One region of the Gilliamella sp. LMG 34360 genome, then DNA from elsewhere that is predicted to be linked to it. Evidence: riboswitches for the same ligand, from Rfam matches in the RefSeq annotation. Region 1 holds a riboswitch; the other holds the start of a gene.
The links. Region 1 has a riboswitch for thiamine pyrophosphate ahead of thiM (hydroxyethylthiazole kinase). Riboswitches for the same ligand answer to the same signal wherever they lie in the genome.

Region 1 (17,014 bases):
TTTATACAAATGAATAGAGATTATTTTTTTAGTTATACCGATTTATTTTAAATAACTTCTAAAAATTGGCTTGGCACATTATTCGTTAACCAAACCCCATTATCGGCTAAATAAAACTTAAAACCTTGTTGACACATTGCTAACGCTTTAATTCTTAAGACAATCGGTTTTCCATGACGTTTACCAACGGCTATAGCTGTTTTTTCATCAATTGAAATATGAACATAATGGCGTTCGCCTGCAATCAAACCTTGTTGAAAAATTGAATCAAGAAAATGGGTTGCTGTACCATGATACAAATATTCAGGCGGAGTTTTCTCATTATACGCTATATTAACTTGCTTAGTTGAATGCCCTTGTGCTGCACGAATTTTTAAATTATCTTCGGACAGAGTAAAGCGTTTTTTATCATTGGTTCTCACGACTTCGGTAATTAAATCTTGAGAAATTTGCATACCATGTTTCTTCGCTTGCCGAATTAAAACATCTATTCCAACCCAACCATTACTATCTAATGTGATACCTATCGCTTCTGGTTTATGCCTTAAGATATAGCTTAAAAATCTACTAATCTTCTCTAAATCTTTACTCGTACATTTAATATTTGATTTTTTACTCATGCACTTAATATTTGAACGGTTAAATAATAAGTTTGATTTTATCTTTTATTAAAAGTAATACAAGGTATATTATTAAAATATACGGCAAATTATCAAACATATATAATCATATCAAATGTAAAAATATTAATTAAATGGTATGCATGTCTAAATTATTTCTACATAAAATATCGACTAACTAAATTCAAAAGGTATGTGTTGCAATTATCAATAATCTTTTATCGATTTATTCTAAATAGTTTTTTACGTTAACCTATCAAAAGGATGATTAATTTTTTATATTTCAAAGTTAATTATATCGTTACCAATTTTATTTCTGTGCTGTTTGCTTTTTTTATCTGAATTAGATGTAATATTCATAGATTTGTTGATAAAATAGACAACAAATGTTTTTTAATTTAGGTAACTTCATTAGATGCCCTTTTTTATCTGGCTTTTTTAAATAGTTATTTAGAGCTTGTGGCACTATTGAGGTTATATTTACCGATAATTTTTTTAAGTTATTTTCTTTCATTTTGATCTGATAAGTAAGTCAAACACAGTTACTGTTTTATTTTGAAGCAATATAAATAAGTCTTAATTAGTATTTTGATAATTACTAAACCTGCTGCGCAAAGCTTTATATCCACTATTACTAAAAGAGTCGTAAATTTCGTTAGATGAGAATTAATTGACAATAAGATTAATAATTTGATAAAGGAGAAAGTAAGATGAAGAAGTATAGAAAATATTTAGCATTATTGTTTGTATGTATAGCGATACCTTTACTGTTGTTTTTGATTATTTTAATTACAAGTTTAATATTTTCAATTTTGTTGTATTTTAAAATAAATCAATTTGTAATTAACACTGAAGATATATATATAGCCTGCAAAATAGCTCCTTTAGGTATTCCAATCGGGATCTATCTTTGGTATTTAGAGTGCCGTCGTTTAGGAATTAATATGATTGGCAAATAATTAAGATCCCAGTCTAAAAACTGGGATTTTTTATATCAGTTACCTACTTCGTAAATTCCAACATCAATTTGTCTTTTTTAGTGGTATGGCTAGCTTAGCAGCTAAAATAAAGGGAGATTACTCACAATAAATACAGCAACATTTGGCATTACCATCTATTCCTACACATATGGCGGATATGACGATATATTTAAAAAAATAAGTCAGATAGCTTTATTGAAGGTCACGAGCTAATATTAGTACCGTTATTTATTTAAATTATGATGATCAGTTGTTTATTGGAACAGTGTATTTAATTGAGTGGTTTTAAAAATATTCCAAACTATTTTTTTTATCAGTTTATTGGCGTAATATAGTCGTTACGCCTTACTTAGCTAGCAAACTTATTTTTATTTAGGGGATACCTTAATTTTGCTAAAAGAGTAATTAAATTATTAAATAACCAAAAGGGGTTAATGATGAAATTAATAGTCGATAATATGAGTTGCCAACATTGTGTCAATACCATTACTAAAGCAATCAATGCTATCGATTCCAAAGCGAAAGTAACGGTAGATCTTGCTAAGCATGAAGTTGATATAGAAGGTGGTACAATCTCGCAAGAAGCAGCAATTGCAGCAATTAATGACGCTGGATTTGAATTTGTGGGTATTTCGTATTAGAAATTAATGATATCTACTTAAATATTAATAAATTTAGGCGATTAATTTAAAAATCGCCTTTTTTATATCACAGAATAATTGAAGAAACGCTAAAGCAAATTCTCTAGAAATTTTAATAGATTATGTTTAGTTTTTGTAAAAATTATTCAGGAGTCTATACCGTCACAAATGGGTGTGTAACTTAGTTAACGGTGGATACGGGATATACTCACTATAGACGCGAATGCAGCTATAAGGCTTGCGAAACTAAAAACATAAAAAACAAATCTTACAAAGTCTATTCCTCCAACACCATCTAATGCGATAATTATCACTACCACAATGGCTGCACCAATTGACTGACCTGTTGTTCTGGCTGTCGACAACATTCCAGAAGCAATAACAGTTCGATTTTTTTTAACATTAGTAAACATTTCTTTATCCCGACTCTGATTAAAATTGCTGCTGTAGCAAAGTAACGTCTTGAGGTATCGAAACCCTGTTTATGAAGATTTTTTATCATTCTAATATGTCTTTTTAAAAGATATTTATTTTAGATTGCTGTAGTCACTGGTTTATTTTTCACACAACACTAAAAGGTTGCACAATTTTTAAATAATCCATAATCATGTTTCGTCATTTGGTCGTGTAACCATTTTTCTATAAAGTAATTAAATGAATTTATTGCTAAAAATTATATTTATTACAATGCAATAAAACCAACGAATAAAATCGAAGTATTCATCGAAAAGATTGATACCTTAGTAAACTTAACTTGGGGATTTTTTAATAAAACAGGTTAATATTTATTAATAATGTTATACTTATCGATCTGTTTTTTGACATAAATAATGTTGTTTAAACCAATCTAATATGGCAATAAATTGAGATTTGCTTTAAACCGTTTTATATGGATATCAATGCAGGCAGATTTCCGAAGAAAAGTTCAGTGAAAGATAGAGCGGAAAATATCATTTATAATTTTGAATAATTTGATAAATATAGCTAAAAAAATATCTCGTAATAGTAAAAAAATTGTCCTCCAAATTGATAATGAAACGGTATAGACTCCTGAATAATTTTTACAAATATCACGGTTTTTTACTGAAACGTATGCGTTACCTGAAACTTTTTAACAAATTTGTTTTATGAAAAATTTCTTATTTTATTTAAAAGATTAATTCATCTTGACCTTTGTTACGGTGTTGGCATAATCATTTAAGCAATAATTGATTTTAAAAGGATTTATAAGATGAATAAAAAAATCTTACACATCACTGTCGTTTCAATGGCTTGGTTGGCTGCCGTTTTTGCTGTGAATGCTTATCAAATTGAATGTCCTAAAGCACTCAAAGTTAAAACATCTGTCGAAAACCTTCCTGATGGCTGGGAAGTTATTGAGAGTGAAGATAGTGCTTTATATGAACCTGCTAGCCTATCTGTTTTTTACAATAAACCCGTTAAAATGATAGAACAAAAGCCTCAAGAAACTTTAATCGGTCGTAAAAATTGGGGTAAACAGTTTGAGCTTACATGGCTGGTAAGTCCGCCTATTGAAGATGTGCCATTTTATGTCAATTGTAGTTATGACGGAAGTTTTATCCAATTGATAAAAAAAATTGATCGTTCGGTGAATATTTGCAAGAGTTTTTATTCTGAGGATAAATATGGCAAAGTAGAAAATAGTATTGTTTCACTTAACTGTACCAATAATGAAACAAACGAAACAAATAATTAGGTCTAAACTTTATTATCAAACTAGAATAATTAATAATCGAATTTATTAAAAGGGCAATTATAGCGATCCAATGTTTTTATGTAATTGTCGTAATTATTTTAATATTAATTGTTTTTCCTATTTATTAATAGCAAAGACAGTTTTTAAAGGAAACTAGAATATGAAAGGAAAAAGATTATACAGCGCTATGATAACCATCGCTTGTTTGGCAAGTGTTTTTACTGTAAATGCATATCAGATTGATTGTCCAAAAGAGATGACAATCAAAGTCAAAGTTGAAGAAATGCCAGATGGATGGGAAATTTCGGAAGATAGAACTTACACTTCATCTTTTTTTAATTTGGGACTTTTTTATGATAAACCCGCTAACAAAGCTTCATTGGTACCTGCAAGAGGCACAATTGATGGCCAACAACAAAAATTAGTATGGGAAGTGAATCATGTCAAAGATACCGCTCCTTATTATGTTGTTTGTCAATATGCGAGCGGAGTTGCAATCACCAAAAAGATTGATCTTTCAATGAAGAGTTGCTGGGCGCTCTATTCAGAAGATAAAGATACAAAACAAGGATCGCTCTACTGTAGTGTGAGTGAAGCAAAGAATCTGCATTAGTTTATTTGATGTACAAATCTTTCAATACAAAAATTATGATTGCATTGAAAGAGAGAGCAAAACCTTTTGAATCATGACCCGTATCTTTAAGGATTACTTCTTAAAGATAGCGTATTTGTGATTCATGTTAAATGTAATCGTGATTTTAATTCCTACGTTTTTGATGGTTATTGGTCTTTGAGTAATAAAAAAGCAATTCCATTAATTAATTGAAATTGGGATTGAGATAATTTTAGATATTTATGTCCTGTTGGTGTGTCGTTATGTTTAAAAATCATATTAACTCTTTTTTCGACACACCAGTTTCAGTATTTATTAAAAAATTTAATCTACCACCACTGATAAAAATGGTGCGTTGGACCAATTCCTTGACCAATGTTTAACTCATCTGCATGAGTAATTGCACCTTGCAAATAGTCTTTCGCTTGCTGTATGGCATCTTCTAAACCATGTTTAGGCAGCAGTGCCGCAATTGCTGCCGATAATGTGCAACCCGTACCATGAGTATTTTTAGTTTGAATTCGCGGTGAGACCATTCTAATCGTTTGCATTGGGGTTATTAAATAATCCGGGCTCTCTGGACTGGGTAAATGCCCACCTTTCATTAAAACTGCTTTACAACCTAATTTCAATAACTCATGACCTTGTTGTTGCATTTGATCTTCGTTTTTTGCTTCTTCACAATCGAGTAACGTTGCTGCTTCGGGAAGATTGGGTGTTATTACCGTTGATAAAGGTATTAATAGTTCACGAATAGCACTAACAGAGTCAGATTTTAACAGCGTATGTCCCCCTTTAGCGATCATCACCGTATCAAGCACAATGTTAGCAATAGGGTTATTGTTCAGCAGATGATAAACAGTCGTTACGATCTCTTTATTCATTAGCATTCCCATTTTCACGCTATCAATTTTTATATCGTGATATAGGGTATTAAATTGTTCAGCCACAAATGTAGGATCAATTGCCAATACACTATCAACGCCTTGGGTACTTTGTGCGGTAAGGGCGGTGATTACTGACATTCCATAGGCTCCGAGAGCTGAAAAAGTTTTTAAATCAGCTTGGATACCTGCACCACCACTTGGATCAGAACCAGCAATGGTTAAAGCAACGGTTGTCATAATATTACCCCTTATTATTTTTAGCTTGTTGGATTTTTTCAAGTAGCGATAGTGTGGCTTGTTGTATATCTTTTTGACCACAAATTGCCGAAACGACAGCGATGCCTTCAATACCACTTTGCAATATTGAGGTAGCATTATTGGCATTAATGCCACCTATTGCCACAGCAGGGCGCTGTTTTAGCGTAACTAATTGGGTTAATTGTGGCATGCCCATTGCTGGTGCGGCATCTTGTTTCGTGGTGGTAGGATAAATTGGACCAATCCCAATATAATCGACAAGTTGCCATGGGACTTCATTAAGTTGTTGGCGATTAGCGACCGAAAATCCTAGCCATTTGTCATTGCCAATTAATTTACGTGTGACATCAACAGGTAAATCGCTTTGCCCAATATGGACACCATCAGCGTCAATTGCTAGGGCTATATCAACATGATCGTTAATAAGTAAAGGAACACGGGTATCGCTTAACACTTCTTTTAATGCTAATGCTGCGTAATACCAATTTTTACCAGAAAATTCATGTTCTGATCTTAATTGAACGGCGGTTACCCCATTAGCAACAGCGATTTTTGTGGTCTCTACCATGCCAGTAATACCACCACATAAAATTGGATCTAGGACTAAATAGAGACTTAAGTCGAGAAGTTTATTCATCTGATTTCCTTATACTTGTGATGGGTTAAATAGTGAAAGCTGATCGATCAGCGATACTGCGTAAGTGCCTAACCCTTGTTGTTTGTTGGCAAGCTCTCCAGCTTTTTTCATCATAAAACAGGCTGACGCTGTAGCAAGTAAGGTATTAGATGAGCCAGCAATAAAAGCTGCAACCATGGCTGATAATGAGCAGCCAGTACCAGTAATTTTAGTTAATGCTATATCCCCGCCTGTGATGCTGTAAGTCTGTTTACCGTCAGTAATATAATCAATATCTCCGGTAATGCTAACGATGGTTTGATGTTTTTGGGCAAGCTGTTTAGCTGCATTTAAGGCCGATTCAGTAGAATCTTGACCGTCAGGACCTTTGGCAGATGAGTTATCACTATTTAAAGCTAATATTTCTGAAGCATTACCACGAATAACGGTAGGTTTATAACCAATTAATTGATGGACTATATCGGTACGATAAGCAAGTGCTGGTCCGACTGCGACCGGATCGAGTACCCATGGTATGTGATTTTTTTGAGCACTGGCAGCTGCTAATAACATGCTTTCTGCACTATTGCTATCAAGGGTGCCAACATTGATTAGTAAACTATTGGCAATTTGCACAAATGAGGCAACTTCTTGCTTAGCAATGACCATGGCTGGTGATGCGCCAATTGCTAATAATACATTCGCTGTAAAATTTTGAACCACATCATTAGTAATACAGTGTACTAATGGATGTTGTTGTTTTACATGATCGATAAAAGATCTTGCTTGGGTTATTTGCAGGGCTTGAGTGGCAGACATATTCTTTCCTTACAATAAGTTATAAAGTTAGCTTAGGGAAGAGTGTGCCAATTGAGGACTTTTAAGGCTTAGACTTCCCTACGCTGGTATAATCCAGATCAGGTTCAACGGGTAAAATCTCAGTTTTTTGTGGGTAACAAAAAACACCCCGAGTCAAAAGAGCTTTTATTATGGACTGACTAATAATTTAACACAAGTTATTGTAATAATTTTTCTATATCGGTTATGTCACGTCGGTCAGGTAAGAAGATGATGAGATGATCGTTCGTTTCGATGGTTAAATCCGTATTAACGATAATTACATCTTCACCACGCACTACCGCACCAATGGTAGCACCAGAAGGTAATTTTAAACCGTTGATATTTTTACCCACCAGTTTGGAACTCTCTTTATCTCCATGTGCAATCACCTCGACAATTTCAGATTCGCCCTGTCTTAAAGAGACCACTTTAACAACCGCCGATTGTCTTACATGGCTTAATAGCTCTGAAATAGTGGCATGTTGTGGTGAAATAGCAATATCTATAACGCTATCATTAATCAGTTCAAGATAGGCTTGCTTTTGGATTAAAACAATCACTTTTTTAGCGCCCATTCTTTTAGCTAACATGGATGACATAATGTTAGACTCATCGTCACTTGTTACAGCAATAAACAGATCTGTGAGTTCAACTTGTTCTTGTGATAGCAGCTCTTGATCTGACGATTCACCATGTAAAACCGTGGTATTAACCAGTTGTTCGGCAATTAATTCGGCACGTTCAGCGTTACGTTCAATTAATTTAACTTGATAGTCATTCTCTAAACGTTTAGCTAAAGCAATCGCGATGCCACCACCACCACTAATTATGATGCGTTTATAAGGTTTTTCTAGCCGCTGTAATTCACTTGTTACTGCTTTGATATTGCTAGGTGGGGTGATGAAATAAACCATATCACCCGCTTCAATGAGTGTAGAGCCTAATGGGCGAATAAAGCGATTTTTTCGATATATTGCAACCACTCTGGCTTCAACATGGGGTAAATGTTCTTTCAGTTCAGACAATTCGCTTCCGACTAAGGCTCCACCATAGTAAGCCGTCACTGCAACCAAACATACACGGTTATCGTAAAAAGAGGCAAACTGTAACGAGCCTGGATATTGTACTAACTGACTTACGTGATTAGTAATTAGATTTTCTGGAGCAATAATATGGTCGATATTAATGCAATCTTTATTGAAAAATGGATATTTTTCGTCGTTATATTCTGGTGCACGAATACGTGCGACTTTTTGCGGAATATTGAACATAACGTGACCTATTTGACAGGCCATCATATTCACTTCGTCCGAATTAGTGACGGCAACCAGCATATCAGCCGATTCAGCACCCGCACTTTCTAATACTTGTGGATATGATGATTTGCCACAAATAACCTGTAAATCAAAACGCTCTTGTAAAGATTGCAATTTATCATGATCTTCATCGACCACCGTTACATCGTTTTGTTTTTCGGTAACAAGGTATTCAGCTAAAGCACTGCCTGTTTGTCCAGCACCAAGAATAATAATCTTCATAACTAACCCATATATTTAGATGGCTTTAATCGTTATTCACTAACTTCGTTGATTAAAGCCAATCTATACTATTTTTTTGTGATAGTTAGCGATTTTAAGTTATAACTATCAATTTGTGGTTTAGCAGTTAATGGTTTATTTTGTTTAAAACAGTTTATTAAAATTGTTTATACAAAACCAATTGCGTCATAAACCTTTTTCAAGGTTGGTTCGGCTTTTGAACGTGCTTTTTCTGCACCTTCTTGCATGATTGAATGTAAGTAACTTTCATCATCACGATATTGGTGATATTTAGTTTGTAACGCTGTTAACATATCAATCACTTGAGCTGCCACTTCAGTTTTAAGGTGTCCGTACATTTTGCCTTCAAACTCTTTTTCAAGTTCAGCAATCGGTTTACCTGTAATACCTGTTAAGATATCAAGTAAGTTAGATACACCAGCTTTATTTTTTAAATCGTAATGTACGACTGGTGGTTCGTCAGAATCGGTCATTGCTCGTTTGATTTTCTTCTCAATGTCTTTAGGATTTTCAAGTAATCCAATCACATTATTGCGGTTTTCATCTGATTTAGACATTTTTTTGGTTGGATCTTGTAATGACATGACCCGTGCACCAACTTTAGCAATAAAAGGCTCTGGCACAGTAAAGATATCGCCATAAAGCGCATTAAAACGCATAGCAATATCACGCGATAATTCAAGGTGTTGCTTTTGATCGTCACCAACAGGTACTAAATTGGCTTGATATAATAAAATATCGGCAGCCATCAAAACTGGATAATCAAATAGACCCGCATTGATGTTTTCGGCATGGCGAGCTGATTTGTCCTTAAACTGTGTCATTCGACTGAGTTCACCAAAATAGGTGTAACAGTTTAATGCCCAACCTAGTTCAGCATGAGCGGGTACATGGGATTGTACAAAAATAGTGCTTTGCTTCGGATCGATGCCACATGCTAAATATAAGGCTAATGTATCAAGGGTCGCTTTGCGCAATTTTTGTGGGTCTTGACGTACAGTAATTGCGTGCTGATTGACGATACAATAAACGCAATCATATTCGTTTTGCAACGCTACCCAGTTTTTTAAAGCCCCTAAATAGTTGCCAAGTGTTAGTTCGCCTGATGGCTGAGCGCCACTAAATACAATCGGTTTACTCATAATTTATTCCTAATCTAGTTATTTTTTATCTTTGCTTATTATTTCTTAGCTTCAGCTTTAGGCTGAGGTAATAAGGTTAATATATCTTTAAAATCATCCAATAAAAAATCGGGATTGCTCGTTGCAATCGAGATGCCATAGTTATACCCATAAGTTAGTGCAACCGTCGGGCATTTGGCATTTTGTGCGGCAGTAATATCGTTTTTAGAATCGCCTACAAACAATAATTGATCGCTAAATAAACCAAAGGTTGCCATGACTTGGTATAACGGAGTAGGATGGGGTTTTAATTTAATAACATCACCACCACCAAGCACTAGGGAAAAGTACTCTTTTATGCCAAGCGACGATAATAGGGCAGGCAAAAATTGAGCGGGCTTATTGGTTACCAGTGCCAGTGGATATTGATTCTCATGCAGCGTTTTTAAGGTTTCTTTCACATGCGGAAACAGCTTAGTTTCAGCATCCATCACTTTGTCATAATGTTGATTAAACAGGGTTTTAGCTTGGGAAAGTTGTTCAGTTGATGGAACAACATTGATCGCTTTAAAAATGCGCTCTAACATTACATCAATGCCATTGCCAACAAAGTTTTTTACTTGTTCGTTTGTTATTGTGGGTAGTTTTAAATCTGCAAGCATGTTTTGTGCAGCAAGTGCAAGTCCTGGCACACTATCAACGAGTGTACCATCTAAATCAAAGGCGATTGCTTGAATATCTTGTAATTTATGCATGTGTTACTCCTGCTAACTGTTGGCGCATAGCGTCAATTACTGCTTTGTAATCGGGTTCACCAAAAATAGCTGAGCCCGCAACAAACATATCGGCACCCGCTTTGGCAATTTCGGCAATGTTGTCAACTTTTACGCCACCATCGACTTCTAAACGAATATCTCGTCCTGATTCAATAATGCGTTTTCTGGTTTGTTGTAATTTTTTTAAGGTAGATGGAATGAAAGACTGTCCACCAAAACCAGGGTTAACGCTCATTAATAAAATAATATCAATTTTATCAATAATATAATCTAAGTAATCTAAAGGGGTAGCTGGATTAAGCACAATACCAGCACTGCAACCATGATCTTTGATTAATTGTATTGAGCGATCCAAATGGATGGTCGCCTCGGGATGAATAGAAATATTAGTAGCACCCGCTTTAGCAAAAGAGGTAATTAATTCTTCAACCGGTGAAACCATTAAATGCACATCAATGGGTGCAGTGATCCCATAGTTACGTAACGCTTTGCAAAACATTGAACCCATAGTTAGATTGGGTACAAAATGATTATCCATTACATCAAAATGGATAACATCGGCACCAGCATCAAGTACTTTTTGAGTATCTTCACCAAGACGAGCAAAATCAGCGGATAGTATGGATGGTGCTATAATAAATTCTTTCATAACCTACCTCTAAATAATCAACTTTACATATGAGCCTACTCATGACTTTTTATATAAAGCTAAAATTTCATCAATCTTTTTTCTACTTCCACCAGCACAACTGATTGAACGACGCATTTCAGCTCGATAAAGATGACTCGCTTTATTATATAGCGTCATGGTGTAATCAGTATAATGGTTAGACACCAGTACGGGTATATTTTTTTTGTATGCCACTGTTTCCGCTAATTTTGACAAATTTTCATGCTCTTCAAAGCCAAATATATTGGAATAATAAGATGTAAATCCCCCTGATTTATTAGGTGGAATATAAGGTGGATCACAATATATCACCGAATTTTGTCCAGCCTTTTGCATCACTTCGTGATAGGGCGCACAAATAAACTCAGCTTTTTGTGCTTTTTCAGCAAAAAAGTAGAGTTCTTTTTCAGGAAAATAGACTGTTTTATATCGACCAAAAGGTACATTAAATTTTCCGTTAGTATTATAACGACATAAGCCGTTATAACCATGTCGATTAAAATAGACAAAGAGTAACGATCTTAAATACTGATCGTTGCTACCATTAAAAACATCTCGGAGTTGGTAAAATGCCTCAGATTGATTATTTTGCTCATTAAATAATGGTCTAAGATCATTAATAAATTGATCAGGGTTTGTTTTTAGTAGTTTGAATAGTGCAATTAAATCATGATTGATATCAGCTAAAATATAACTTTTGTAATCGGTATTTAAAAAAACAGAACCTGCGCCTACAAAAGGTTCAATTAATTGCTCCCCTTCTGGTAGATATTGCTTAATTGTGTCTACAAGCGCATACTTTCCTCCGGCCCATTTTAAAAAGGCTCGTTGCTTCTTCAACGGTTGCTCCTATTTTTTCGTTGCTAGTAGGATAAATGGACGATATCCTTTATTAATTTACTATTTTTTCTTTATTTACTTCTGCTCCAGATTTAACCCATGGTTTATCTTTTTGGAGAGCAGCGGGTAGTGATTTGATCGCTTTACGAGCCTCATCAAGTGATGAATAATTACCTTTAACTAAAATAAACCATTTACCATTGCTGTATTGAGTTTCATAAATCTGGTAATCCGTTATTTTATTTTGTGTAACAAATTTTTTTAAGCCCTCAGCCGACCTAGATGCAGTAATTTGAATCACATAATGATCATCTCTTATCCTAAAGTTTTTAGCTAAACTATTGTTGTCATCGTTTAGATTAGCTGTATTTTTAGTTGGTTTTTTTTCGCCATTACGATTGGCATTTGACGCCACATTTGGATTATCAGTTGAATTTATACTATTACTGCTATTTTCAGATGGTTTTGGCACATCAGGTTTAGATGGAGTTGATCTTTCTGAATTCGCTAAAGCATTATCAGGTGTCTTACCATTATCTGTAACATTGCTTTGCCCATTGTGAATAGCATTAGTTGTATCCGTTTCATCTGTTGAAGCAACACCGTTAACCACAGGAGGCGTTAATGGCGTTGGTTCGCTTGTTTGTGAAGGTCGGAAAATAATCAAGCTAAGTAATAAAAAAATAATTAGGATTATTAAACCGCAAATAATAAGTTTTTTCTTTGGATAATTTTGAAGAAAATCTGGCCATTTTAATGGGAGCATTGAATCCTTGTTAGGTTGTTCTGATATATAACGATCGTCTTTATCTACACGCATATTGACTCCTTAACCTATCAAAAGATTTATAGCCTCACAAAGCACCATTATTTCTAAAATAAGCGACTTAAATTTGCTCTATTTTCTCAATAATATAACTTGCAACACCTTTAGCACTTTGTTCATCAGTTTTGATTGTAATATCCGCAATTTCTTCATAAAGAGGTTCGCGCTCTCCAGCAAGTTCTTCATAAAGTTCTCTTGGAGTATTGCTACCTTGTAAAAGTGGGCGACGTTTATCTTTTTGAGTTCTAGCCATTTGTTTCTCAATGGTTGTTTCAAGATAAACAACAATGCCACGAGCCGATAATCGATTGCGCGTCTCTTTCGATAGCACTGAACCACCACCAGTAGCAAGTACTACACCTTGTTTTTCAGTCAATTCATTAATGACTTTTTCTTCTCTGGCTCGGAATCCGTCTTCACCCTCTAAATCAAAAATCCATGCAATATCAGCGCCTGTACGTTTTTCAATCTCTTGGTCTGAATCAAAAAATTCCATGCCTAGCTGTTGTGCAATCTGTCGGCCAATTGTGCTTTTTCCTGCCCCCATTGGGCCAATTAGAAAGATATTTCGCTTTTCTGCCATTGTAGTTTCATCATCTATTAATTTTGGTTAAAATATACAACACAACGTTAACGTTCTATGATTTATTTAATCATTTACATTGTTAACGGTGTAACTTTTCTTGGATCTCCGTCTAACGACAAAAATTTAGGTCGGTAATTATCTCAATAGATAGTACCTTTTTGCAATAAGTATTTATAATAGTTTTTAGCTTATTCCTGCTTGGTGTAAATCATGAATATTTAATGCGCCTACTAATTCACCAGCACTATTAACCACAGGTGCTGCAGTAATATTATGATCATTAAATGATTTTAGTGCTTCGACCGCTTTCCAATTCTCAGGTATTTGAAAGCCAGGGCTAGTCATAACAGCGCTAATGCTATCTTGCAATGTACCATTTTTGAGCAATAACCGGCGTAAGTCCCCGTCGGTAAAAACACCAATTATTTTATTATTATCCTGACAGATTGCAACTAAACCCACTCCAGTACGGCTTAATTCTAACATGGCGTCTAATACGGTTGCAGTGTGTGGTACTTTTGGAATTAAATCACCTTGTCGCATGACATCTTTAACATGGTTGAGTAATTTAGCCCCCAAACTACCCGCAGGATGAGAGCGAGCAAAATCCTCTTCTTTAAATCCACGTGCACGCATCACAGCAATAGCAAGCGCATCACCCATGAGTAGCGTATTGGTTGAGCTTGAAGTCGGTGCAAGTCCCATTGGGCACGCTTCTTCTTCGATAGATATATCAAGCACAGCTTGTGCTGATTTAGCTAACGGCGAATCCAATCTACCCGTAATTGCTATTACAGGTACGTTCATTGATGAAAGTATCGGTAAAATAAAATTAAATTCCTTTGCTCGTCCAGAATATGAGATAAGAATCGCTACATCATTTTCAGTGACCATACCTAAATCCCCATGTAAGGCTTCAGATGGGTGCATGAAAAAAGCGGGGCTACCAGTACTGGCTAATGATGCTGCAATTTTTTTTCCAATATGCCCCGATTTTCCAATACCTGATACCACGACTTTCCCTTTATTCGATAAAATAAGCTGACAAGCTTCAACAAAATCTTTACCTAGTCTATCGGGTAATTTTTGGGCTTCATGAAGTTCTAATTCAAGAAGTTCTCGACCATATTGTAACAATTTGTTCATATTTACTAACCTAATGTAATTAACTATAATTAAATCATAATACTATAATCGATAAAAAAGAGTAGCTGATTACAGTCAATCATATGGCTAACAGTGTATCAATTAACTATACAAGATTCAAAAAAAGAAAGTTTTTATGTAAAAAAGTTTCAGGAGAAGATAACGTTTCAGTAAAAAATTATTGATGAATTTACCCTAAAATCCTAAAGCAACTTTTATCCCCAAAGTTATTAAAATAATACCTAATAATTTATCGATAATAATTTGTATTTTAAAGTATCTTCTTTGTACCGCTTGTGTTTGAAATATATAGACAACAAAAGGCCACCAAAAAACAGCTTCTATCCAAATAATAAGTGCTACGAGTAATTTATCCATTATTGATGAATCGGCATTCAATACCTGAGTGAAAATTGCTAAGAAAAATAATGTTGCTTTAGGATTAAGTAGGTTGCAAAACAGGCCTTGCATAAAGGCTGTTTTAGCAGAAATACATTTATTGTTTGATTGCTGTGTAAGATAAGTTGTACCGGTGTTTTTTGCTAATAACGCTTTTATTCCGATCCATAACAAGTAAGCTGAACCCGCATAACGTAACCCATTATAAAGTATTGGTGTTGTTGCAATGAGTATGGCAATACCTGCAACACAATAACTCATATGAATTAATATCGCCATAATTACGCCCAGACAAGACATCAACGCAGTTTTTCGGCTATAACTTAAACTGTTTTTTAAAATCAGAAAGAAATCTGGTCCAGGTGAAATCATCCCTAAAAAACTGATAGTCGTGACTAAAATTAATGTATCAGCCGTCATTTTGTACCTATTTAAATAGTTGCGCAGAGTTATTTATTGTTGCAATTTTTGATTTATTTTGTTCAATAAATTGTTTTTTATTGAAATTTGGCTCAGTTAGGTAATCTGTTAAAAATTTAGCATTACTTTCAACTTGTGCGCCATTTAAAATTAAACGCGGTAAATCAATTTGGTAGATGACTTGATCGGGCGTTTTATGTAAATTTTCACTCTTAGCATTGGTCAGTAAGTAAAGTTTACGCTCTTTTTCTGATAGGCGATTAATTGTTGCTGTGCCTGCACCCATCATTAAATGGTCGGGGAAAATATAAAATACAGTATTATCTAATAATCCATTATCTTTTAAGTGTCGGATAAATTGTCCAACATTATAATCGAGTGAAGCTGCAACAAATGACATATTATCATTTTTAGGTGATATAACTGACTTCATGCGCTCATCATTAAAACCATTCGGCGCATGAGTTGAAACTGTTGAAATAAATAACGCAAATGGTTTACCTGAGTGATTCATCTCGATAATTTGTTTTTGAGCTATATCTAAAATATCCTTGTCATATAATCCAAATGGGGCATTAGGGTATTGACCAACATAATTTTCTTCCGAGACGATTTGCATACCAAATAACCCTGCCGTATGACCAATTCCAGCAAAATTAGGACCCGCCATTACATAACGTGTTTGGTAGCCTGCTTGCCTTAATACATCACCCAAGCTTACTAATTGTGTTTGATCTGCTTTCATTAATGGGGAAGTTGTGTATCCTCCAATTAGAAACGGCATGCCTGTCATATAAGTATACATTGAAGCGGTCGTCCAACTACTGCCAGCACTCATTGGCATATTAGCAAAGAAAGTATAATCTTGGCGTAACTGTCGTAAGTTGGGTGTAATTTCTTCAAAATCTAAAAAACCTTGTTCAAAGGATTCAAGAGATAAAACAATAATATTTTTGCCCTTTTGACTCACAATCTGATCTTTGGTTGGATAATCAACCATATTTAATGATGCTAGTGCTTGTTTAAATGGTTCGCGAGGTGCACTTGTTACTTGATATATTTCATATAAACGACTTAAAGGGCCGTTATGGTAACTTATTGAGATGATTGCAAGAATGGCAAATAATAAGCGGATAAATAACCGACATTTACGTTTGCATAGATTGGCTAATTTTGACAATAAAAATACCAATCCCAAAAAGACAGTAATGACTAATACTGCTTGCAGTTTGAAAATGAATAACCCTTCAATGATATCATTTACATTTAAATTCACATAAAACTGATAGTCAATAAAACCTCCACTAAAGTAGACAGAGGTGAGTTCCATCACGATAAGAACGGTCATGAATGTGATGGTCACTAATTGCCATTTTTTTTGTTGAAATAGTGAAGCAAAAATAATAGTTAATACCAAAAAAGGCAAAATAACGAGCGTAGATAAGGGCATAAAACGTATTACTCAATAATCAATTTTGGTAACAGTATATACATAATAC
Region 2 (17,014 bases), 440 kb from region 1:
TGTTAACGAAAATTACTTTTTCAACTTTAAAGTATTACGGCACCCAAAAGTATTTTTACAACCGAAAAAGCGCCGTATACAAGAGTATGATTGGAATGATATGCATGGCGTAATTATCCATAATTTTTCACGTAATGCTTTAACTTCAACGGTATTAATGGTATGTCAACCCGGTACACATCAGGTTATTGACCATGTTATGTTAGATCCGGCTCAACCCGGAGCAGGTAGTTTTCATGTTTGGTGTTGGATTAACAGTTTTATGGTGAATTATGAATCAGCCGATATAGATGATGGCGAATACAAAACAGATGAAGAAGCAAAATTTAAAACAGATATGATAGAGGGTGAGGGTTGGCCTGAATGGATGGTGGAAGCCTTTAATGCTACATCACTTGAAGAGTTAGCTGCCATTAAACATAAATATAATATCAAACCATAATAACGAACTTAAATAGAACCCAAAGGAATAAGGAATAAAACAGTAATGCCCTCAAAATACCGCCCCCAGATTTTAGGTTGGTTTGGCGACCTAGATAAAGGTCCTTATAGCCTACCACTGCATGACCGTCGTTTAATTTATGCCAATGATAACTATTGTGCATTTATTCGTAAGGAACATAGTGATCAGATTTTTTATACTTGTATCTTTTTTATTGCCATTATTTTGTTGATTGGAACTATCATAGGATGTCTTTGGCTAGCGGTTCTACATGATAATTCTAAAATAGAGTTTGTTGATCTGGTTGTTATAGCCTGTTTTTTTACTAGCCTTTTTGCTTTAAATTATGCAATTCCTGAATTCTACCAAAATGCATTTTCCTGTCTTGGTAGTCCCATAATATTTAATCGTAAGACGGGTAAAGTGTATGTTAATGAAAGTTACTTTTTTAACTTTAAAATATTACGGCACCCAAAAGTATTTTTGCAACCGAAAAAACGTCGCATACAAGAGTATGATTGGAATGATATGCATGGTGTAATTATCCATAATTTTTCACGTAATGCTTTAATTTCAACGGTATTAATGGTTTGTGAACCCGGCACACATCAGGTTATTGACCATGTTATGTTAGATCCGGCTCAACCCGGAGCAGGTAGTTTTCATGTTTGGTGTTGGATTAACAGTTTTATGGTGAATTATGAATCAGCCGATATAGATGACGGCGAATACAAAACAGATGAAGAAGCAAAATTCAAAGAGGATATGATAGAGGGTGAAGGTTGGCCAGAATGGATGGTGGAAGCCTTTAATGCTACATCACTTGAAGAGTTAGCTGCCATTAAACATAAATATAATATCAAACCATAATAACGAACTTAAATAGAACCCAAAGGAATAAGGAATAAAACTGTAATGCCGTCAAAATACCGTCCCCAGATCTTAGGTTGGTTTGGCGACCTAGATAAAGGTCCTTATAGCCTACCACTACATGATGATCGCTTAATTTTTGCCAATGATAACTATTGTGCATTTATTCGTAAGGAACATAATGAACAAATTTTTTATACATGCCTTTATTTTGCTGGTATTATTGGGATGAATATTCTAATTGTTGGTATGGTTATGTTTATTTTTGGATTTGATCATGAACTGGCACTAATTGGAATAATTGGTTTTATTACTTGTAGTTTTGGTTTATATCTAATTATTCCTGAATTCTACCAAAATGCATTTTCACGCCTTGGAAGTCCCATTATATTTAATCGTAAGACGGGTAAAGTCTATGTTAATGAAAGTTACTTTTTTAACTTTAAAGTACTACGGCACCCAAAAGTATTTTTACAACCGAAAAAACGCCGCATACAAGAGTATGATTGGAATGATATGCATGGTGTAATTATCCATAATTTTTCACGTAATGCTTTAACTTCAACGGTGTTAATGGTATGTCAACCCGGTACACATCAGGTTATTGACCATGTTATGTTAGATCCGGCTCAACCCGGAGCAGGTAGTCTGCATGTTTGGTGTTGGATTAACAGTTTTATGGTGAATTATGAATCAGCCGATATAGATGATGGCGAATACAAGACGGATGAAGAAGCAAAATTTAAAACAGATATAATAGAGGGAGAAGGTTGGCCAGAATGGATGGTGGAAGCTTTTAATGCTACTTCACTTGAAGAGTTAGCTGCAATTAAGCAAAAATATAATATCAAGCCATAATAACGAACTTAAATTGAACGCAAAGGAATAAGGAATCAAACAATAATGCCCTCAAAATACCGTCCCCAGATCTTTGGTTGGTTTGGCGACCTAGATAAAGGCCCTTATAGCCTATCATTGCATGATAGTCGGTTAATTTATGCGAATAATAACTATTGTGCCTTTATTCGTCAGGAGCATAATGATCAGATTTTTTATACATGTCTCTATTTTGTTGCGATTATTTTGTTGAGTATATTAATTGTAGGTATGGTTATATTTATTTTTGGATTTGATCATGAACTGGCACTGATTGGAATAATTGGTTTTATTACTTGTAGTTTTGGTTTATATCTAATTATTCCTGAATTCTACCAAAATGCATTTTCACGCCTTGGAAGTCCCATTATATTTAATCGTAAGACGGGTAAAGTGTATGTTAATGAAAGTTACTTTTTTAATTTTAAAGTATTACGGCACCCAAAAGTATTTTTACAACCGAAAAAACGCCGCATAAAAGAGTATGATTGGAATGATATGCATGGCGTAATTATCCATAATTTTTCACGCAATGCTTTAACCTCAACGGTGTTAATGGTGTGTCAACCCGGTACACATCAAGTTATTGACCATGTTATGTTAGATCCTGCACGCGCTGGTACAGGTAGTACCTTTGTTTGGGAATGGATCAATAGTTTTATGGTGAATTATAAATCAGCCAATATAGATGATGGCGAATACAAGACGGATGAAGAAGCAAAATTTAAAACAGATATGATAGAGGGTGAGGGTTGGCCAGAATGGATGGTGGAAGCCTTTAATGCTACATCACTTGAAGAGTTAGCTGCAATTAAACAAAAATATAATATCAAGCCATAATAACGAACTTAAATAGTACGCAAAGGAATAAGGATAAGGAATAAAATAGTAATGCCCTCAAAATACCGCCCCCAGATCTTTGGTTGGTTTGGCGACCTAGATAAAGGTCCTCATAGCGTACCACTGCATGACCGTCGTTTAATTTTTGCTAATGATAACTATTGTGCGTTTATTCGCCAGGATCATAATGACCAACTTTTTTATACTTGTCTTTATTTTATCTCAATTATTTTGGCAAATGGAATTATCATTGGATGCCTTTGGCTAGCGGTTCTCCATGATAACTCTAAAATAGAGTTTGTTGATCTAGTTGTTATAGTCTGTTTTGTTACTTGCTGTTTTGGTTTATATCTAGCTATTCCTGAATTCTATCAAAATGCATTTTCACGCCTTGGAAGTCCCATTATATTTAATCGTAAGACGGGTAAAGTGTATGTTAATGAAAGTTACTTTTTTAACTTTAAAGTACTACGGCACCCAAAAGTATTTTTACAACCGAAAAAACGCCGCATACAAGAGTATGATTGGAATGATATGCATGGCGTAATTATCCATAATTTTTCACGTAATGCTTTAACTTCAACGGTGTTAATGGTATGTCAACCCGGTACATATCAGGTTATTGACCATGTTATGTTAGATCCTGCACGGGCTGCAACAGGTAGAATGTTTGTCTGGGGTTGGATTAACAGTTTTATGGTGAATTATAAATCAGCCGATATAGATGATGGAGAATACAAAACAGATGAAGAGGCAAAATTCAAAGCCGATATAATAGAGGGTGAAGGGTGGTCAGAATGGATGGTGGAAGCTTTTAATGCTACATCACTTGAAGAGTTAGCTGCAATTAAACAAAAATATAATATCAAGCCATAATAACAAACTTAAATAGAACGCAAAGGAATAAGGAATAAAACAGTAATGCCATCAAAATACCGTCCCCAGATCTTAGGTTGGTTTGGAGATCTAGATAAAGGCCCTTATAGCCTACCACTACATGATGATCGCTTAATTTTTGCCAATGATAACTATTGTGCATTTATTCGTAAGGAACATAATGAACAAATTTTTTATACATGCCTTTATTTTGCTGGTATTATTGGGATGAATATTCTAATTGTTGGTATGGTTATGTTTATTTTTGGATTTGATCATGAACTGGCACTAATTGGAATAATTGGTTTTATTACTTGTAGTTTTGGTTTATATCTAATTATTCCTGAATTCTACCAAAATGCATTTTCACGCCTTGGAAGTCCCATTATATTTAATCGTAAGACGGGTAAAGTGTATGTTAATGAAAGTTACTTTTTTAACTTTAAAGTATTACGGCACCCAAAAGTATTTTTACAACCGAAAAAGCGCCGAATACAAGAGTATGATTGGAATGATATGCATGGCGTAATTATCCATAATTTTTCACGCAATGCTTTAACTTCAACGGTATTAATGGTGTGTCAACCCGGTACACATCAAGTTATTGACCATGTTATGTTAGATCCTGCACGCGCTGGTACAGGTAGTACCTTTGTTTGGGAATGGATCAATAGTTTTATGGTGAATTATAAATCAGCCAATATAGATGATGGTGAATACAAAACAGATGAAGAAGGAAAATTTAAAACAGATATAATAGAGGGTGAAGGTTGGCCAGAATGGATGGTGGAAGCCTTTAATGCCACATCACTTGAAGAGTTAGCTGTAATTAAGCAAAAATATAATATCAAACCATAATAACGAACTTAAATAACTTGAATGGATAATGATGATTGAATATAAAAACAGTAATAAAAAGTCATTTTATTCACATAAATTCTATTATAAATTTAATAATAAAATAGACGAAACGGTATAGACTCCTGAATATTTTTTACAAAAATCACTATTTTTATTTTAAGCATAAGTTTTTTTTATACCTAGATGAGGAGCTACTGGTTACTAATGTTTGATATGATTTAAATTTAACTAAAAATAATGGATTTTCTGATGATTTTTTACCAGAAAATGATACCTTAAAAATAACTTACCACTTTCTTTATTTACAATTTTCCAACTAACTACTAAACTAATATCGTTCTCAACGGGGTGCCTTAAGGGCTGAGAGTGTTAGGTTTACTAATGCAACTCGTCGAACCTGAACTGGGTCATGCCAGCGGAGGGATTTGAGTTATCGTGTCTGCTCAAACCTTTTGTCTTTTATACGCTTTTTTGGAGGCAAAATGTTTTGTAATAAATTCTTACTGTCATTTTTATTTTCTGTATTTTTTGTAGCAACTTCTGCCAATGCTAAAATTCATGAAAAACCTATTTTAACTGTTTATAGTTATAGCTCTTTTATTTCCGGGTGGGGGCCAGGTGAAGCAATTAAACAGGGCTTTGAAGCACAGTGTGATTGCCAACTTGATATTGTAACGCTAGGCGATGGTGTGTCGATTTTAAATCGGCTTCGCCTTGAGGGTAATAAAACCAATGCTGATGTTATTTTAGGTTTAGACAATAATCTTTTAGGACAAGCTAAACAGGCTAATATCATGGCACCTCATCAAATAGCCAAACCTAACAATCTTAACACTGATTGGTGGGATGAAGATTTTATGCCGTATGATTTCGGTTATTTTGCTTTTATCTATAATAAAGAAAAAATAAAGAATCCTCCCCACTCATTACATGAGTTAGTTGACAATAAAGCCAATTGGAAAATTATTTATCAAGATCCTAGAACCAGTACTCCCGGTTTAGGATTGCTATTTTGGGTAAAAAATATTTACGGTAAGGATGCGGTATCTGCATGGCAAAAAATTGCTAAAAATACTGTTACAGTTACTAAAGGGTGGAGTGAAGCATACGGTATGTTCTTAAAAGGTGAAGCTGATTTGGTGCTGAGTTATAGCACATCGCCAGTTGCACATATAATTAATGATCAAGATTATCGTTATAATGCCGCTATTTTTGATGAGGGCCATTATCGTCAAGTTGAAATAGCAGGTATCACCAAATATAGTCAACAACCACAATTAGCACGTCGCTTTTTACAATATCTATTAACACCCGAGGTACAACGGCAATTTGCTGAAAAAAATGTTATGTATCCTATTATAAATACGCCATTACCCCCTGCGTTTGATCAGATTAATAAAGTCAGTAAAGCGCTTGAATTTGATGCAGAGAACGTGGTTGATAATCAAAAAGCTTGGATACGAGAATGGCAATCAGCCATTAGTCAGTAATAAAAAAGATTGTTAATTTTATAATAAAAAGCAATGTTAAATTTTAAAACGTTACTGCCAGGTATCAGCGCTGCTAGTTTGATAATAGCAGTTTTAGGCACTGCATTGTTTGCGCTTTGTCATATAGCCATTAAGTCCGATAATTTAACGGTCTATATTGATAATTATTTATTGCACATTATTTGGATCACTTTCTTGCAAGCGATATTATCGACGTTTTTGTCGGTATTTTTGGCCGTTGTTATGGCTAAAGCGTTATCCATAATCGATTTTTGGGGAAAAAGCTTTCTGATACGGATAATGCCCGTTACCTTTATATTACCAACATTAGTTGTTGTAACCGGGCTATTATCTGTTTATGGTCAACAAGGTTTATTTGCTACGTGTTTTGCTTATTTAGGTTTATCTTTTCCAACTTCAATTTATGGACTGGTTGGGATTTTATTTGCTCATGTTTTTTTGAATTTTCCTTATGCGAGCGGTCTGTTTTATCAAACATTAACGAGTGTTCCTGTTGAACAAAAGCAACTGGCTGCTCAGCTTAATTTTTCTCATTTTACTTATTTTAAATTAGTAGAATGGCCATTATTGCGTCGGCAGCTTTTACCTATGTCAGGACTAATTTTTATGCTTTGCTTTACCAGCTTTGCTGTAGTGTTGGCATTAGGAGGTGGGCCAAAGTATACCACTATTGAAGTTGCTATTTACCAATCGATTCGCGATTTTGATTTGATGCAAGCTGTTATGTTAGCAATCATACAGCTTATTTGTTGTATGAGTTTTGTTTGGATACTGCGAAAAACAAATCATTATCGCGATCTTAGTGCGCAGTATATTCGCTACCAATATCGTTTACCCAACACTGTGACTATAGGTTTGGTTAGTGCTGTTATTGTGATTTTGGGCGCAATGTATATATTTTTGCCAATAATTACGTTATTGATTGAAGGTATTGATTATTTTCAATGGTCTCAGTTAAATTGGGCTTTTCAGCAAGCGGTTATCTATTCGTTAATAATTGCCCTTGGTTCAGCTGTGGTGGCTATGTTACTTGCTTTATTAATACTTTGGACCAATAGCCGTCTATTGATTAGCAATCAGCAACAATGGAGCAATCGTTTAATGTTAGTGGGGTCATTGATATTAACCATTCCAAGCATGGTACTTGCATCAGGATTGTTTATTTTGTTATTTCAGTATGCTGATAATGCCGTGTTTGTCTGTGGTTTAATGATGCTTTGCAATGCTCTAATGGCCTTACCTTTTATCTTAAAAAATCTTGAAGTGCCAATGTATGATGTCACATCACGATATTGGCAATTATGTCAATCATTAAACATTGCAGGTATTAGGCATTTTTATCTAATTGAATATAAATCATTAAAAAAACTTTTTACGTTGAGCTTGGCCTTTTCGGCATTATTGTCAATGGGGGATTTTGGTATTATTGCGTTGTTTGGCGGGCAAGCCGTTACCACATTACCTTATTATTTGTATCAACAAATCGCTCATTATCATTATCAAGAGAGTGCCGTGACGGCCGCATTTTTGTTAATTTTATCTTTTAGTTTATTAATTGTGATGGATTATGATCGAACTTAATCAAATTAATTATCAATATGATGATTTTAAAATGCATTTTAATATGCAAATTGCTGCCCAAGAAAAAGTAGTCATTGTTGGACCGAGTGGTGCGGGTAAAAGTACCTTATTAAGCTTGATTGCAGGATTTATTTTTCCAAGTTCCGGGCAAATCATTCTTAATAATCAAAATATGACGCAAACTTTACCGGGTAAGCGCCCAGTTTCGATGCTGTTTCAAAATAATAACTTATTCGATCATTTAACCGTTGAGCAAAATATTGCTTTAGGCATTAAACCGTCATTAAAACTAACGACTTTTGAGAAGCAAAATATCGCCGATATTTTGGCTAAAGTTGGTTTATCGGGCTTTAATGAACGCTATCCCAATCAACTTTCAGGGGGACAGCGTCAACGAGTTGCTTTGGCACGCTGTTTAATTCAACATCGTCCTATTTTATTATTGGATGAACCATTTTCGGCATTAGATCAAGCTTTACGGTTTGAAATGCTAGCGTTGGTTAATCATATCTGTGATGAATTTGATTTAACGTTACTTATGGTTTCACATTATCTGGATGAGTCTTTAGAAAACTTTTCACGTTGTTTAGTTGTTGATAATGGAAAGATCATATTTAATAATCCTCCTTATCAACTTAATGAACCTGAAAATAAGGTTATTGCTCAATTATTAGGTTTGCCAATAAATAAAAGCTAAAACGATTTTATTTCAATGCCTAAATAAAACGATTGTCTGCTAATTTATTTCTAAATATAAAATTGTTATCACTTAAGGTTTTATTAATGTAGGAGGGGTAATTTATACACTTCCATAACCTATGATATCAAATAAATTTTCATGACGAATATAAAAGAAAACAAAAAGTTTAGCTGGTTAGCGCTTATCTTTACTATTTTATTTTTTACTTTTTTTTCAAGTGGTTTACAACTTTATATCTTCATTTCTGGACACGCCAATGTGATAGGTTTACGTGATTCAATCATCTATAGTTTAATTTGGTTGATTCCAGTTTTAATATTTCCAAATCAGACTCGAAAAATTGCCACTGCCTATGGTTTGATTGTCGGAAGCTTATCACTGATTTCAATAAGTTATTTTATTATTTATCGTCAGGAATTTTCTCAAAGTGTATTTTTTGTCATGGCTGAATCGAATTTGACTGAATCAAATGAGTTTATTCAACAGTATTTCAGTTCGAAATTAATGGCCATAGTGATTATTTATTGTTTGATTGGTATTTATCTTTGGCGAAAAGTAAGACCTGTCTATGTTAAAAACACAACCAAATGGGTTACATCATTATTAATTGCCATTTATGCCATTATGCCACTGGTTATTAGTGTTACAATCAAAAATTCCTCATTGCAAAAAGCAATAACACATCTATTAGGTCGAATGGAAACCACTGTACCTTGGCAACTGATTAATAGTTATATCGCTTATCGCACTCAACTTTTGAATATGGAGGAGATAATGCATCATTTAAATACTTTACCTCCCGTTGAAAATCTAAAAGATGCCAATGGTAATACTCCCAGAACACTGGTGTTAATTATTGGTGAATCAACTACACGTAATCGAATGAGTATTTATGGATATCCACGTAATACAACGCCACAAATCGAGCAATTTAAAAAGGATAATCCTGAATTTTTAGTGTTTAATGATGTTGTGTCATCAAGGCCTTATACCATAGAAGTTTTACAACAAGCCTTAACTTTTGCAGATGAACAACATCCTGACCTTTACCTTACTCAACCTTCGTTAATACATTTAATGAAACAGGCAGGGTATAAAATCTATTGGATAACAAATCAACAAACAATGACGAAACGAAATACTATGTTGACGATGTTTTCTAAACAAGCAGATGAACAGTTTTATATGAATAACGATCGTAATCAAAGTTCAAGGCAATATGATGAATCGGTCTTTGAACCGTTTGTGAAAGTGCTTGCTGAACCAGAAGAAAAGAAATTTATCATTATTCATCTGCTCGGTACACATATGAAATATGAGTTCCGTTATCCGGAAAATGGAGAATATGATCGATTTAAAGACAAAGCGAGTATCCCATTTAAAATTGATGATGAGAACGTGGATGAATATAACTCTTATGATAATGCAATAAGTTATAATGATTTTGTGACAACCACGTTATTCAATCTATTTAAAAACAGTCATGAAAATGGTTTTATGTTGTATTTTTCTGATCATGGTGAAGATGTCTACCAAACGGCTCCTCATGATATTTTAGGGCGTAATGAAAAGGTGCCAACCCGCACCATGTATACTATACCTTTTATGTTATGGCAATCACCGAGTTGGATCAGATCTCACCTTAATCACTATCAAGATTATGTGAATCGAAAATTTAGTACTCAGGATTTGATCCATACTTGGTCTGATTTAGCTGGACTCAATTATAACTTATATGTGCCAGAAAAAAGTTTGGTCAACCCCAATTATTATGAGGGCAAACGCTGGATTGGTGATCCTTATGATAAAAATGGCTTAATTGATTTTGATAAATTAACGAAGTAACTCTTTAGACTGTTTACACCAGCATTTAAGGTATGATATTGTATATTTATACAGTCATATTTTAAATGCAGTGAAACAGTTATTTATGCGAAAAATTATTCATGTTGATATGGATTGTTTTTATGCCGCAGTTGAAATGAGAGATAATCCCCGTTATCGTAATTTGCCGATAGCAGTAGGGGGCGATCCTCGCAAACGCGGTGTTGTTGCTACTGCAAATTATTTAGCTCGTCAATATGGCGTACATAGTGCGATGTCGATGTCACAAGCCCTAAAATTGTGCCCAAATCTTAAAGTCATTCCAAGTCGGCATGCTGTTTATAAAGAAGTTTCTAATCAAATTCATCAAATATTTCAGCGCTATACTAAAGCAATTGAAACCTTGTCATTGGATGAAGCTTATTTAGATGTGACCGATTGTAAGCTTTGTCATGGTTCTGCCACTTTAATTGCTCAAGATATCCGCCAAGCGATATATAAAGAACTTGAATTGACCGCATCCGCAGGCGTAGCCCCACTTAAATTTTTAGCTAAAATTGCTTCAGATATGAATAAACCTAATGGGCAATATGTGATTACACCCGATGCTGTTACAGGTTTTATCGCTCAATTACCACTTAAAAAAATTCCGGGTGTGGGTAAAGTGACCGAGAAAAAATTAGCTGAATTAGGGCTAATCACCTGTCAGGATGTCGTTAATTATGATGTGAGTAAATTACTTAATCAATTTGGTAAATTTGGACGAGTCTTATATGAACGATGTCAAGGCATTGATGAACGTGAAGTTTGTAATGATAGGCAACGTAAATCGGTAGGAGTAGAGCGCACCTTAGTTAACGATATTCATACTTGGGATGAGTGTTTATTACAGTTTGAACCGTTATTTGAAGAGCTGAAAACTCGGTTGAGTAAAGTTCGTTCTGATTTGTCAATCGCTCGACAAGGTGTTAAGTTTAAATTTGATGATTTCCAACTTACTACGCAAGAACATGTTTGGTCTAAACTTGATAAACAGGATTTAATTGAACAAGCCTATAAAGTTTGGCAAGAACGTCGAAATGATCGTGGAGTGCGTTTGATTGGTTTTCATGTCACTTTAATCGATCCACAACTTGATAAACAGTTGCTCTTCAATTTTTAATTATCTAGATTGATAAAAAAAGAGGATGTGTGCATTACCACATCACCCCCAAAACTTACGACTTCATATTAAATCTATTTTAAATTAGTACCATTACTGCTAATGACTTGTTTATACCAATCAAAAGAATCTTTTTTATAGCGTTTCATAGTACCGTTACCTTCATTATCACGATCAACATAAATCACGCCATAACGTTTTTTCATTTCGCCAGTTGTAAATGAGACGACATCAATAATACCCCACGCGGTATATCCCATAACATCAACCCCATCATAATCGATAGCTTTTAACATTGCTTTGATGTGTGCACCAAGATATTCGATGCGTGGTTTATCATGAACTTTATTACCATTTTCTAATTCATCTATCGCGCCAAAACCATTTTCCACAATAAACAGTGGTAACTGATAACGATCATATAAACGATTAAGAGTATAACGTAAGCCTTCTGGGTCAATAGGCCAACCCCAATCGCTGCTTTTAATGTATGGATTCTCAACAGCATTAGGTAAAGCACCGTTGACAATATTGTCACGATGATCATTTTTAGCATCAGCTTTAACAACGGTTGACATGTAATAACTAAAGCCGATGTAATCAACGGTACCTTGTTTTAAAATCGCTAAATCTTCATCGGTGATATCAAGCTTATAGCCTTCTCGTTCAAACTCTTTTAAAGCATAAGATGGATAGTAACCACGAACATGCACATCAGGGAAGAAGAAGCGTTGATGCATAGCAATTTCAGATGCCATCATATCTTCTGGATTACAAGAATACGGATAAATCGGCACGTGAGAAATCATACAACCAATTTCAAAGTTAGGATTGATTTTTTTACCAGCAATTACCGCTTTGGCACTGGCTAATAGTTCGTAATGTGCCACTTGATAAAGTACTTCTTGTGGATTTTCGCCCGGTTGAACCTGCACACCTGAATTAGTCCAGAAAAAGATCGGATTACTGGTATCCATTTGGTTATTAATTTCGTTAAACGTCATCCAATACTTCACTTTGTTTTTATAACGTTCAAAACACGCTGTTGCAAAACGTTCAAAAAATTCAACTGTTTTACGGTTTCTAAAGCCACCGTAATGACGAGCAATGTGTAATGGCATCTCAAAATGGGATAAAGTAATAACCGGTTCGATACCATTAGCAATTAACTCATCAAATACGTTATCATAAAAACGTAAACCTTCTTCATTTGGCTCTAGTTCATCACCTTTTGGAAAAATACGAGTCCAAGCAATGGATGTACGTAAGCATTTCAAACCTAGCTCGGCAAACAGCTTAATATCGTCTTTATAATGATGATAAAAATCGATAGCAGTATGGTTTGGATAAAATTTACCTGCTTCAATTTCTTGGGTAATTTGTCTTGCAACGCCATGTGCGCCTGCTGTCATAACATCAACTACGCTTGGCCCTTTGCCGCCTTCGTTCCAACCGCCTTCGAATTGATGAGCGGCTAATGCACCGCCCCATAAAAATGGTTTTTTAGTCATTTTTTGGTTCCTTGTTATTGCTTTATTTCAAAAAGGTTATCATCAAGATTTACTTCCGTTTTTTCTGTTAATGTGATTACTTGGTATTGATCAGTATTAACAATAATGACCGGAGTAATTAATGGGTAACCTGCTTGTTTAATTGCTTGAGGATCAAAGCTGATCAACCGATCACCTTTTTTCACTTTTTGATTCAACTTCACATGGTATTGAAATTCATTGTTAGTTAAATTAACTGTATCAATACCCACATGAATTAATAATTCAACCCCATTATCTAAGACCAAACCAATAGCGTGTTTTGATGCTTCAAACACAGCGGTTACTTCGCCATCATAAGGTGCATAAACATGATTGTCTGTTGGTTCAATAGCAATACCTTCACCCATAAGTTTTTGAGAAAAAGCAGGGTCTGGTACTTCACTAAGTGGTAATGCTTTACCGATCATTGGGCTAGTCACATCGATTTCATCAATTACAATTTTAGGTGTATCGTTTTCAATGTCAGATGTCTCATTTTCAATGTTTTCATTGCTTTGGTTCTTTTCATTAGTGCCAAAAATTTGGATAAGAATAACTGGTCCAAATAATGCAATTGCTGAACCAATAACAACACCAATAAATGATGCAGGATGGTCTATATTAATAGCATTAACAATAGTCAAAGGACCAGGTAATGCAGCATAAGTATAGTAATAAGGTGTAAAGAATCCTGCTACAACGCCACCAAGCGCACCACCAATACAACCATAAATAAATGGTCTTTTGAAGCGTAAGTTAACACCATATATAGCGGGCTCAGTAATACCAAATAGACCTGTAACAAAAGCTGATAGCGATACCCCTTTCATATCTTTGCTTCGAGTTTTTATATAAAAACCTAATGCAGCACCAACTTGACCAATAACTGCGATGGTTTGATAAGCTTGGAAAGAGTCTCGTCCATGTTCATTTATGTTCTCAATAATGACTGGTGTAATACCCCAATGCACACCAAAAATAACAAACACCTGCCAAACTGCACCGATCAATCCACCTGCTACCGATGGTGCAAGGTTAACAATCCAATTATATCCACTAGCAATATAATGTGCAGCGCCCGCAGTAATTGGTCCAATAGCCACTAAAGTGAGGGGAACCATAATCACTAAGCAGATTAAAGGCATTACTAATGGTTTAATAATGCTATGTAAACGAGGCTCTAAAAAACGCTCTAAATAAGAAAGTAACCAAACTAAAAACAGAGGCGGTAAAACCGTTGATGTGTAGGTGGTTTCAGACAATGCTAATCCAAATAGATTAATCTCTTGACCGTCTTTTATCATCGCCGCAAGCTCCGCCCAAGTTGGAGAAAGTAAGGCGGCACAACAAGCTACTGCAATATAAATGTTGCATCGAAAATGTTGAGATGCGGTAATGGCGATAAAAATAGGTAAAAAAGCAAACGGAGCCCAAGAAATAAAGTTAAAAACTTGATAAGTACCGGTTGCTGCAAATGCAGGAAAGAATAACTTAATTAAAATCAAGATCCCTTGTAAAATACCCGATGCTGCTAATACATAAACAAATGGTGCAAAAACTGCTGACATTGTTGCGATAACGCGATTCAAAATACTGCCTTGGCTTTTAATATCAACTTTATTCTCATTCCCTATCAATTTGGTAAATGCATTATAGACTTTATCAACATTAGTACCAATAACGATTTGAATTTGCCCACCTTTTTCTACCACTGTGATAACTCCAGGAAAGCTGCTAATTTTTTCTTTTACATTTTCTGGAGTGGTTTGCGTAACGACACGCAAGCGAGTTGCACAACGTGCAACAGAAACAATATTATTTTCACCGCCTAATTCATTTAAAATATCAACGGCTAATTTATTATAGTCTCTAATTTTAGATGACATTCATTAAGCTCCTTTCATCAGATGAGAAAGCTTATCTTATCCCTAAATAAAAAATTGTTAATGACCAATTTTATTGTTTGTGATCTAGATCGCATTTTAAAATGATTTCAATTTATTAATTTATTCATAGGGATAAAATGGGGTCTATTTATCGCAATAAAAATAAAGAGTACGAATGTTAAAATACCAAGATGTGGCAAAGAAAATCCAGCAAGCAATTTATCAACAAAATTTGCCTAAAGATACACAGCTGCCTAATATCGAAGGTTTAATTAATCAATATCAAGTTAGTCGTACGACCATCATTAAAGCACTGAACTGTTTAGAAAGGCACGGCGTCATATATCAAGTCCAAGGGAGTGGTATTTTTGTGCGGCAACCGCAAAAACATGGATATTTGAATTTTTTGGAAAGTCATGGTTTTAGTGTTGATTTAAACAATGCACCAAATTCCTCACAAGTGTTTAATGTAGATATCGTTCAACCAAGTTCACAAGTCAAACAAAACCTACAATGTGAAGATGGAGAAGAGGTCTATTTTATCAAACGGTTACGTAAGTTCGAAGATAAAGTTTATGCGCTTGAAAGATCCTACTATCGAAAAAAAATGGTGGGTTATTTAAACAAAGAGATTGCTGAACACTCCATATTCAGTTACATAAAAGATATATTGAAAATTAATATTGGTTTTTCTGACAAATATTTCAAAGCGATTAAATTAGATGAACAGACTGCGGACTATTTAGGATTGAGTGCGGGGGATCCTGCCCTGTGTGTGGAAGAAATTTTTTACACCAATGCTGGTGAACCATTCGATTTTTCAACCATTATATATCATTACGACAATGCTAAATTTTACGTGCAAAGTAATTCTAAATGATTTATTTTTAGTTTATTAACACGATGCGGAGTAACTCATTGGTTATTAAACAAGTTAATAATGTATTTTATTAGTAGTTTATCTAGTTTAGTTCTCCTTAATTAGAAATATATTCAAATATTACTTAATTAAGGACGAACTTTTTATTAATCGATGATTTTTTAGAGTCAATTATTGTGTAACTTTTTTTATTATCTCAAATCTTCCTAATAAAGTGAGTTGTATTTCAAAATCGGAAGGAGCATAGATATTAATTTTATTTGTTGCTTCATCATCTGATCCGGTTGCCATCGCCATATTCATTGCTCCATAGAATCTTTCTCGTTTTTTTGGTGACTGTTGTTCGTAGTCAGCTTTTCTCATATCGAGATATTTTGGATCACCAACTAAATATTGTTTAGTCAATAACCGTTCAACTTTATTACTTAACTTATTTAATAAAAGTCTTTCATGATCATTAATTGCTCGCTCAATCGCATCTGGTGAAACACTATAAAAAATGTCATCATTAACTTTTATTTTTAATTCTTGTGCTTTAGTAATAATTTTACCAACCACATCAAGTTTGTTAATCTTTATTTGTACAGTGTTATATACATGATGCTGTTTTTTATCGATTTTTTTTGGTGAAGTGCGTTCGGTATTTGATTGAATAATCGAAAAATTATCAAGTTGTAGGTTTTTTAATTCGTTAGTTATGGTTGTATATTTTTGATAAACCATGTCTTTTGCTTTGTTTGCAGTAACTGCATTTTCAAAAATACTAAATGAGAATGCATTATTTGCATCACTATTATTTAATTGTTGGACATTATTAATGTTGTATTTATCGAGTAATTTATTTAATTCTAGGAATTTTTCGTTATCATTGATGTTGATAGCAAGAGTGAGGGTGGCTTTATATTGAGCATCGTCTTCACTGACTTCTTCATAAGAATCCTGTATATAGTTGCCATAATCGGTTGTGATTAAATTGTTATCTTTAATAGCGAGTGTCGCTAAATAATCCTTAAATTGTTTCATCGTATTAGCATTGATATTTGATGCTTCACTAGGTGTTGAAGCGTCAGTATCCAATGTAACTGTAAACTCAACCGTATCGGGTTTTAGTTTAATCGAATCTGTAATACTTGCTTCAATTTCTCCAATGGGAATTAAATTTTTGCCATATAT

Region 2: another riboswitch for thiamine pyrophosphate. It lies ahead of thiB (thiamine ABC transporter substrate binding subunit); the one in region 1 lies ahead of thiM (hydroxyethylthiazole kinase).

Annotation. Positions count from the first base shown of each region.
Region 1 is NZ_OZ474900.1:2,628,094-2,645,107, reverse strand. It holds gene AC5LW9_RS11885 (RNA 2'-phosphotransferase) at 48-620, opposite strand; gene AC5LW9_RS11880 (hypothetical protein) at 1,331-1,579, shown strand; gene AC5LW9_RS11875 (heavy-metal-associated domain-containing protein) at 2,038-2,241, shown strand; gene AC5LW9_RS11870 (hypothetical protein) at 2,427-2,654, opposite strand; gene AC5LW9_RS11865 (STY0301 family protein) at 3,473-3,958, shown strand; gene AC5LW9_RS11860 (STY0301 family protein) at 4,119-4,571, shown strand; gene thiD (bifunctional hydroxymethylpyrimidine kinase/phosphomethylpyrimidine kinase) at 4,901-5,695, opposite strand; gene thiE (thiamine phosphate synthase) at 5,700-6,353, opposite strand; gene thiM (hydroxyethylthiazole kinase) at 6,363-7,151, opposite strand; TPP riboswitch at 7,210-7,312, opposite strand; gene trkA (Trk system potassium transporter TrkA) at 7,349-8,710, opposite strand; gene trpS (tryptophan--tRNA ligase) at 8,878-9,873, opposite strand; gene AC5LW9_RS11830 (phosphoglycolate phosphatase) at 9,912-10,607, opposite strand; gene rpe (ribulose-phosphate 3-epimerase) at 10,600-11,277, opposite strand; gene AC5LW9_RS11820 (Dam family site-specific DNA-(adenine-N6)-methyltransferase) at 11,317-12,138, opposite strand; gene AC5LW9_RS11815 (SPOR domain-containing protein) at 12,191-12,958, opposite strand; gene aroK (shikimate kinase AroK) at 13,026-13,547, opposite strand; gene gutQ (arabinose-5-phosphate isomerase GutQ) at 13,734-14,696, opposite strand; gene AC5LW9_RS11800 (LysE family transporter) at 14,892-15,515, opposite strand; gene AC5LW9_RS11795 (LTA synthase family protein) at 15,523-16,965, opposite strand.
Region 2 is NZ_OZ474900.1:2,186,190-2,203,203, reverse strand. It holds gene AC5LW9_RS09940 (DUF6708 domain-containing protein) at 1-442, shown strand, start outside; gene AC5LW9_RS09935 (DUF6708 domain-containing protein) at 488-1,312, shown strand; gene AC5LW9_RS09930 (DUF6708 domain-containing protein) at 1,358-2,170, shown strand; gene AC5LW9_RS09925 (DUF6708 domain-containing protein) at 2,216-3,028, shown strand; gene AC5LW9_RS09920 (DUF6708 domain-containing protein) at 3,080-3,904, shown strand; gene AC5LW9_RS09915 (DUF6708 domain-containing protein) at 3,950-4,762, shown strand; TPP riboswitch at 5,100-5,207, shown strand; gene thiB (thiamine ABC transporter substrate binding subunit) at 5,248-6,255, shown strand; gene thiP (thiamine/thiamine pyrophosphate ABC transporter permease) at 6,289-7,857, shown strand; gene thiQ (thiamine ABC transporter ATP-binding protein ThiQ) at 7,844-8,554, shown strand; gene cptA (phosphoethanolamine transferase CptA) at 8,690-10,402, shown strand; gene dinB (DNA polymerase IV) at 10,488-11,543, shown strand; gene AC5LW9_RS09885 (6-phospho-beta-glucosidase) at 11,618-13,054, opposite strand; gene AC5LW9_RS09880 (beta-glucoside-specific PTS transporter subunit IIABC) at 13,069-14,961, opposite strand; gene AC5LW9_RS09875 (GntR family transcriptional regulator) at 15,137-15,841, shown strand; gene AC5LW9_RS09870 (SIMPL domain-containing protein) at 16,013-17,014, opposite strand, start outside.